One region of the Nostoc sp. MS1 genome, then DNA from elsewhere that is predicted to be linked to it. Evidence: predicted binding sites of a transcription regulator. Region 1 holds the regulator's gene; each other region holds the start of a gene.
What was found. The regulator NtcA, encoded in region 1, controls nitrogen genes in cyanobacteria. The targets are predictions, from matches to a motif close to TNTGTANNNNNNNNTACANA.
Positions count from the first base shown of each region.

Region 2: the regulator NtcA is predicted to act here: its motif matches at 1,246-1,265, upstream of rpe (ribulose-phosphate 3-epimerase).
Region 3: the regulator NtcA is predicted to act here: its motif matches at 1,118-1,137, upstream of NSMS1_RS00490 (S-adenosyl-l-methionine hydroxide adenosyltransferase family protein).
Region 4: the regulator NtcA is predicted to act here: its motif matches at 977-996, upstream of NSMS1_RS19150 (Glu/Leu/Phe/Val family dehydrogenase).

Region 1 covers NZ_AP023441.1:2,805,685-2,807,894, forward strand. The annotation lists gene fabI (enoyl-ACP reductase FabI) at 1-358, opposite strand, end outside; gene ntcA (global nitrogen regulator NtcA) at 950-1,621, shown strand; gene NSMS1_RS12155 (DUF3084 domain-containing protein) at 1,801-2,210, shown strand, end outside.
Region 2 covers NZ_AP023441.1:2,554,308-2,556,517, reverse strand. The annotation lists gene NSMS1_RS11085 (S8 family serine peptidase) at 1-1,066, opposite strand, end outside; gene rpe (ribulose-phosphate 3-epimerase) at 1,292-1,999, shown strand; gene NSMS1_RS11075 (hypothetical protein) at 2,052-2,210, opposite strand, start outside.
Region 3 covers NZ_AP023441.1:113,188-115,397, forward strand. The annotation lists gene NSMS1_RS00480 (DUF305 domain-containing protein) at 1-674, opposite strand, end outside; gene NSMS1_RS00485 (hypothetical protein) at 903-1,058, opposite strand; gene NSMS1_RS00490 (S-adenosyl-l-methionine hydroxide adenosyltransferase family protein) at 1,172-1,972, shown strand; gene NSMS1_RS00495 (DUF2301 domain-containing membrane protein) at 2,041-2,210, shown strand, end outside.
Region 4 covers NZ_AP023441.1:4,416,052-4,418,261, reverse strand. The annotation lists gene NSMS1_RS19150 (Glu/Leu/Phe/Val family dehydrogenase) at 1-892, opposite strand, end outside; gene NSMS1_RS19145 (transposase) at 1,275-2,210, opposite strand, start outside.

The sequences.
Region 1 (2,210 bases):
CCAAAGCTGTGGCAAAACCAGCACGGGAAGTTTGGCTAAAATCTCCTGTCAAATCATCTCTGTTAGCAAAAGCCAAACAATGAATCAGAATATCTAACCTGCCCCATTTATCGCGGATAGTATCAAAGGTGGACTGAATTTGTTCATCGTTTTGAACATTACAGGGAACGAATAAGCTGGGATTGAGGGGTTCTACAAGTTCCGCAACTTTTTTCTCCAATTTGCCGCGTTCATCTGGTAGGTAAGTAATACCAAGGTTCGCTCCTGCTGCGTGCAGTTGTTGGGCAATTCCCCAGGCAATGGAGCGATTATTGGCGATACCTGTAACCAAGGCATTTTTTCCGTTCAGATTCAGCATATACAATTTTGATGTGCTTATTTTGATTTATTCATTAGGAGCATACCTGAATCGTTGACCTATTGGTTAGTGGTTATTGGTCATTAGTCCATAGTCCATAGTCATCGGTCAGTTGTTCGTAGCATTACGGAAATGGAAGATGAGGAAGTAGGTGGAGATGAGGTAGATGAGGTAGATGAGGTAGATGAAATAATTCACTCCTGCCTCCTGCCTTTTGACTGTGGACTAATGACTAATGACTAATGACAAACGGAGTCCTTTATCTATGTTTTATACATTGGTTACAAAAATGTTTATTATTAATGGAGTTTTTTAGAATAAAATGTTTGTTAATTCTTAAGATATTTTCAAGATTACTTAATTTTTTCTGTAAGAAACCTGATGGTTAGAGCAAGTAGAAGTATCTATCAAGAATTGATGGCTAAAAATAGCAGAAATTAGGTATCATTATGAACAAATATCCTTAAAGTTGTGTGTTTGAGTATAGGAAAGTACAGAATGGTTAACGGTGCTTTATTCATTTTTCAGGTGTATTCTTAGGTAATTAGTTTTTAGTTTTTTATTATTCCGGTATTGGGTAGGGGAAGGGAGATGATCGTGACACAAGATAAGGCCCTAGCAAATGTTTTTCGTCAGATGGCAACCGGGGCATTTCCGCCGGTTGTAGAAACGTTTGAACGCAATAAAACGATCTTTTTTCCTGGCGATCCTGCCGAACGAGTTTACTTTCTTTTGAAAGGCGCTGTAAAACTTTCCAGGGTGTACGAGGCAGGAGAAGAAATTACAGTCGCACTGCTACGGGAAAATAGCGTTTTTGGAGTCCTGTCTTTGTTGACAGGAAACAAGTCAGATCGGTTTTACCATGCGGTGGCATTTACTCCAGTAGAATTGCTGTCTGCACCCATTGAACAAGTTGAGCAAGCACTTAAGGAAAATCCTGAACTATCAATGTTAATGCTGCGGGGTCTATCTTCGCGGATTCTGCAAACAGAAATGATGATTGAAACTTTGGCTCACCGAGATATGGGTTCAAGGTTAATCAGTTTTCTGTTAATTCTCTGCCGTGATTTTGGTATTCCCTGTGCAGATGGCATCACCATTGACTTGAAGTTATCTCATCAAGCGATCGCAGAAGCAATTGGTTCCACTCGCGTTACTGTTACGAGGCTATTAGGGGATCTCCGCGAGAAAAAAATGATTTCCATCCACAAAAAGAAAATTACTGTGCATAAACCAGTGACTCTCAGCAGACAGTTCACTTAAAATCAGCCCAGTTAACTGTGATCAAGGGTGGGTGGCGCATGTTATATTTTTGTAAATAACGCATATAGTTGGAACAAAGTCGAAAACCTTGGTAATTTCAGCTATTGCCACCCTCCCATCCTCCACAGATAATGATTGAAAGTAGTAGGCTGTATCTGGACGCAATTCGGTAGCAGAAGATGACCACCGGGTACATCCTCATCGCAGCAATTTTAATTCTGGGAGGTGTAATTGCCACTGTTGGCGATCGCATCGGCACAAGAGTTGGCAAAGCACGCCTCTCACTGTTTAATCTACGCCCTAAAAATACGGCTGTACTGGTAACTATTATTACTGGTGGATTAATTTCTGCCACTACCTTAGCTATTCTATTTCTTGCTGATGAAGGGCTACGGAAAGGGGTGTTTGAGTTAGAAGATATTCAAAAAGACCTCAGACAAAAACGAGAACAGCTCAAAGTTGCTGAGGCACAAAAAAGCCAAGTAGAAGCTGAACGCAATAAAGTTAATCAAGAGTTAGAAATCACCAGAAGCGATAAAAGACAGGTAGAAACTCAGCGCGACGAAGCGAAGAAAGAGAAACTAAAAGC
Region 2 (2,210 bases), 250 kb from region 1:
GATTTTGTTTATCAATAAGTGTCCGAGTCATGCCCAGCATTAAGCCATTACCATTATCTTGTACTTTATCTGCCGAATTGAGTAATACAGCTTTCGTCACTTGCTGACGGCGGCTATCAATGCTCCAGTGTGGTTGTTTTGTCCGTAGTTGTCTATCACCAAACTCTTGTAATAAAGCAACAGTAGCTGTCACATGAGGCGCAGCAAAGCTTGTACCTGTTACCTTGTTTACTTTGCCATCGGGATTGAGCATGGCAATATTACTCCCAGGCGCTACTATACTCACAGCGCGGCGACCATCAATATTAAATTCCCTACCCGCCAAGCGACCACTTACACCCTGATTCACCCCAGCTAGATTAGAAACGTCTACTTTATTAAAAATCCCTCCTCGTCGGGATGAAAAAGCCACGTTAACTGCGTTAAAATTATCTGTAGGGATAGGTATACCCCCTTTACCCTGATTGCCAGCGATCGCATACAAAACATTGTGAACGCGACTCGACCAATCAACACATAAAGTTAGTAAAGCATTCCCATCTAGAACAGCCTCCGGTCGAGGGTCACGGTTGAGGGGTTCACCAAAACTAAAGTTAATTGCCCGGACATCACCACCATTTTGTAAAGCTATGTGCTGCGCGGACAAACACTCCTCTGGTTGACCCATATTTTTTGTAGAACCCACCGCCGACGAATATAACCTTGCTTCCGGCGCAACCCCAGGTAAAGCTTTGTCCCTACTCACCATCACACCGGCAACATTATAAGCGTGGGGGTCAACACCATTATTAGACTTAGCTGGGCCATTGCGTAAAAAGACAGCCGCCAGTGATACAGCGCGATTTTTTGACACCGCCTTATCCCAACCAAACATCCCAGGACGACCGATTTCCACCTGACCGATAGCAATTTTACGACCGAGTAAATTATAAGGAGGTTGATGTAACCTCAAAGCATCAATACCATTAGTTCCTATAGAACTTGATAAAGGTATAGCCAACACAGGTACACTCAAACAAGAAGCACTAAATCCGCAAATTATCCAAATTAGTTTTTTCATAGTCATTAGTCATTAGTCATCAGTCATTAGTCCATAGTCAATAGTCCACAGTCAAAAGGTAGGAGGTAGTAAGAGGTTAAAGGCTTCTTCCTTTCTCCCTTCCCCCTCTCCCTCATCTCACTCATCTCCCACTCCCTACTCCCCACTCCCTTGTTTCTAAAATTCTCAATATTTTGTTACAAGATTTTGTTACAATGCTTACAGACGAGGACGCTAAAAAAGCCACTAGCCATGACCCAAAACCGATCTGAAAAACCCATAGTAATTGCTCCATCTATCCTATCAGCCGATTTTAGCCGTTTAGGCGAGGAGATTCGCGCCGTAGACGCGGCTGGAGCCGATTGGATTCATGTTGATGTAATGGACGGTCGTTTTGTACCTAATATAACGATAGGGCCTCTGGTAGTGGAGGCGATTCGTCCGGTTACAACTAAGCCTCTGGATGTCCACTTGATGATTGTGGAACCAGAAAAGTATGTAGAAGGCTTTGCTAAAGCAGGAGCTGATATTATTTCTGTTCACGCGGAACATAATGCTTCTCCTCACTTACACCGCACTCTGGGACAAATCAAAGAGTTAGGTAAAAAAGCTGGAGTAGTTCTCAATCCCGGCACTCCTTTAGAACTGATTGAATATGTACTAGAATTAGCTGACCTAGTACTAATTATGAGTGTTAACCCAGGTTTTGGTGGTCAAAGCTTTATTCCTGGTGTATTGCCGAAAATTCGTAAGCTACGTCAAATGTGTGATGAGCGCGGTTTAGACCCCTGGATTGAAGTAGATGGCGGACTCAAAGCTAATAATACTTGGCAAGTTCTAGAAGCAGGTGCTAATGCAGTTGTGGCTGGTTCTGCGGTATTTAATGCTAAGGATTATGCTGAGGCTATTACAAATATTCGCAACAGCAAGCGTCCTACACCAGAATTGGCTAAGGTTTAAGCAATTAGTTAGTAAATAATTAAAAGGCGATCACAAATTGCGATCGCCTTTTTTACTGCTTTATCTCATTTCTTAATGCGAAATCATAAAGACTTACAGATTCAGTAACACCACGATAGTCAGTTTTGCTTCGTAGTAAATATTTTTGTTTTAACCTTGCCAAAACTTCATTAGCTCGGCTATATTCCATTTTTCCCATATTCTTTCTAGT
Region 3 (2,210 bases), 2.7 Mb from region 1:
TTCTTATACCAAGTTGTCCGCCACTGTTTCATCTCTTTAATTTCCCCTTCCTGCGCTTTAATAATGGCTTGAGCTAAGTTTTTAATTTCCTGATGTTGGGACTTCTGTAAAGCATCTTGTGCCATTACTACAGCACCTTCATGATGGGGAATCATGGCGTTAATAAAGCGTAAATCAAACTCAGCATCAGCGTTGCCTAAATCCTGGCTCATCATCATGCCTTGCTGTTGTTCAGACGACATCGCCATCATATGACCCATTGTGGCATCATAAGCCATTGGTTGATCCCCTGCCTTGGGATACCAAGCTGTGCGCCATTGTTTCATTTGTGAAATTTCCTGGTTTTGGGCTTTGATAATATTAGTCGCCAACTGCTTAATTTCCTTCCGTTTTGACTTCTGCTGTGCAACATTTGCCATATCCACCGCACCTTGATGGTGCATAATCATCGCATCAATAAAACGCAAATCATAGTTAGCATCTGCTGGGCCTAAATCCATTGCCATACTGTGATTGTGATGCTGCTGGGTACTAGCATCAATTGCAGTAGGTTTTGGAGTTTCATTTTGAGTTTGAGAATTTGTAGAACAAGCCGTCAACATCCCTCCTGTTAGAGATGTCAGCACTACAAAGCCAAGCGCCAAAAAGCTATTTTTTACATCGGGGCGTAACATTCAATATTTTCTCCACAGCGTTCTACTCTCTCCATTGTGGACTCTCCAGTTGGGTGGAGGGTCAAGTTTTTTGGGAGAGAGGGAGATGAGGGGGATGAGGAAGCAGGGGGAAATAACTATGGACTGTTGACTGTTGACTAATGACTAATGACTAATGACTAATGACCAACAAAAAAACCCGCCTTGGCGGGATAACACAACAACACTATGAACTATGAACACTGAAATTTAAGCAAATTGCCTTAATTCTGCTTCTAATTGACGAACTAGTCTTTCATCGCCTTTAGCTCTAGCTACTTCCAAGCGATGCTCGATATTTCTTTGAATATTTTGTCTGTGGACTTCTTGTGTAGCACTATTAGCCTTAAATCTACCTTGGCTCATAGAATTAACCTCTTGTCATTCTTCTCTATTATGTCTGTTATTCATAACATAGCATAAATTTAGTAGTTTATGCTACAGAAAATTTTAGTTCTATATACATATTTTTGCAAGTTATGTCAGAAAATTACAGAAAACAGACCTTTGTAACGTTATTGAGCGATTTTGGTGATCGCGACGTTTATGTGGCTGTAATGAAGGGAGTCATAGCCCAAATCAACCCCAACCTGAAGGTAGTTGACTTAACCCATCAGATCCCGCCACAGAATATTGCGGCTGCGAGGTTTTGTTTAATGAATGCTTACCTTTACTTCCCTGAAGAGACGGTACATATAGCCGTAGTAGATCCGGAGGTGGGTGGGAAAAGACGAGCGATCGCTGTACAATTTGCAGGTGGATTTCTAGTAGGGCCGGACAATGGCATATTTAGCGGTGTATTAGCTCAAAGTCCCGCCATTGCAGCCGTTGAACTCACTAATTCCCAATATTGGCGCACCCCTGAACTTAGTAAAACTTTTCATGGTAGAGACATTTTCGCCCCAGTCGGCGCTTATCTTGCCGATGGTGTATCATTGCAACAATTAGGAATTGAAATTGACCCAGCTAGTTTGATACAGATGAGCCTGGAAAACTGCACCCAAACAACAACAGGTTGGTCAGGCTGCATACAATATATAGATTACTTTGGGAATTTAGTCAGTAATATTCCCGGTGATTACACCAAAGGTAGAAAATGGGGTGTGCAAGTTGGTGGTTTGACGATTCCAGGATGTAATACCTACAGTGAAGTACAGACGGGAGAGGTATTAGCTTTAGTTGGGAGTCATGGCTGGGTAGAAATTGCCATCAATAACGGTAACGCACACTCAAAGCTACAAATAAATTTGCAAGACCCTCTAGAACTAATTAGTTATTAGACTAGATAACAGTTGACCGTTGACCGTTGACTGTTGACTATGGACTATTGACTATGGACTATTGACCAATGACTACATCACTACCTACATCAGACGTTTATCAAGGTCAGTTTGGAGAATTTACTATTGATCAGAGCGATCGCAATGGTGTGATAATCTACCGTGCTGGTTTAATGGTAGCTGCCCTAAGCTTTGCCATTGGCTGCGCGATAGTATTATTCACCAATAATCCTCTAGC
Region 4 (2,210 bases), 1.6 Mb from region 1:
AAGTTAGCAACTCTGCATTACTAATAGCCGTAGATCCTGGAAAACCAACAATACTCTTATGATTTTCCGCAGCGTAGGCTTTTAATGCAGGAATATCTAAACCGTCAGGAGAATATATTCCACTTGCAACTGTAGAGACAGCCAGAATTTTTGCTCCAGCTTGGTGTAATAATTCAGCCGCCGCACCACCAACATTACCAAAACCTTGAATAACTACTCGTACGCCCTCTAGGGATTTACCTATATCTGCAAGTGCTTCCCGCACAATAATCATCACACCCCGTCCAGTCGCCATTTCTCGTCCCCGTGAACCACCGACGGAAATCGGCTTACCTGTGACAACTCCTGGTACAGCGTGACCAACATTCATAGAGTAAGTATCCATCATCCAAGCCATCTCACGGGCGGAAGTCCCTACATCTGGCGCTGGAATGTCGAGTGCAGGCCCAATATCTTTAATCAACTCGCTAGTATAACGACGAGTAATTCGCTCTAATTCACCCACACTATAATTTTGTGGATCTATGGCGATACCTCCCTTCGCGCCACCATAGGGAATACCCAACAACGCACATTTCCAAGTCATCAGCATTGCTAATGCGGATACCTCGTTGAGAGTTACAGCCGGATGGTAACGTGTTCCGCCTTTGTAGGGGCCTAAAATATCAGAATGCTGTACCCTATGCCCTGCTAGAACCCGTATATCACCATTGTCTAGTTTTACAGGAATAGAAACTGTAACTACTCTACGTGGGTGGCTGAGAATTTCCAGTGTTCCTTGATCTAACCTTAATTCTTTAGCAGCAGCTTCTAAGTAACTACAGGCTTGATCAAAGGGGCAAATATGACCTGGAGTAGCACCTGCCAATGGTAGCGTCGGCATGGAAACCATAAAATTTTCTCCTATTCGCAGTATCTTTGCGAACTAGATATATATATGCCTAGCTTATCTTATTTTTTTATAAAAAAAGCTAATTTTGTAGTTTTTGTTACAATTTTATTTTAATTTTTTGGTAAGAGATGTTGGGTGTGAAAATATAGGATAAATTAAAGGTTGCCAGCAAGAATATAAAATGTAAGTAATTTACGTTTCATACTTACGTGTTCGACAATATTTGTCAGTTCATCGCTGAAAGCTTTTTGCACGCACTTTACCTAATTCTTCCAAAGCCTTGACAGTATGTGGTTTTCTTCATAGTTTCCACATGCAAAACTATGGTGATTTTTTCCTAATTACTTAAGATGAAATCTATTACTTCAATACCTTAGCCAATTTACGAGGGTTCAACGCCTGTAGAAACGTTATGAATACGTCCCAAAGAAGTAAGTTTGGCAAAAATCTGAGTTAATAAAATAGGCTCAGGTATTTCGGGAAGCATTTTTAAAATTTCACGGACATATCGAAAACCACGATAGTGAGCCTTAAGGTCAAGGATGCCGGAGTCGGGATTAAGGAGACGAAAATCCGCGAGAAGATGATGGGATAAGTTGACCATAAAGAATGCTAGATTAGCAGCATTAGTTACAGCAGTTTGACTTAAGTTCATAAAATCTTCCAATCCCCAAAATTGCTTGGCATCTCGAAAATTGAATTCGATCTGAAAGCGTAGCTTGTAGTAGTCAATTATTTTTTCAGATGACAATTTTAGATCACTAGAAAATAGAATTACATGACTACGAGCATGAGTTTTAAGATTGGTTTTGACGAGAATAACTACATTTAGAGATTGGGCAAATTCTTTGTGAAGTAATGTAACTTGATAAACGTCAGTTTGGATATCATCATCAACGGTACTTTGACATAAATACTTCTTAGGTATGTTGTTGTAGTCAATTTTGTCTCCGTATTTACGACGAGAGCGACTATTGGGGTCAGGGTGTTGATAAGGTATATATAATGCTGAATCAGAGCGAAGCTTAGAAATTATATGCAAGTTAACTTGACGAGCCATCTGCAAGGCATTATTATTCCCAAAGTGTCCATCCAATACTAAGTAAGTAAGGGGAATAAATTTAGCTAATAACTTAAATAGCGACTTAATCATCTTCTGAATTCTGAGTAATTCAGATGTGAGAACTACCTGGGTTTTATTCTTGTTTTTACTTCCCTTTGGTCGCCCACGCCCACGTTTTTCTTGCGGTTTTATTTCTTTGGTTGGTGACGAGCTACTTTTTTCTATATCGCTCTTTATCACCTGTTCTATCTGAAT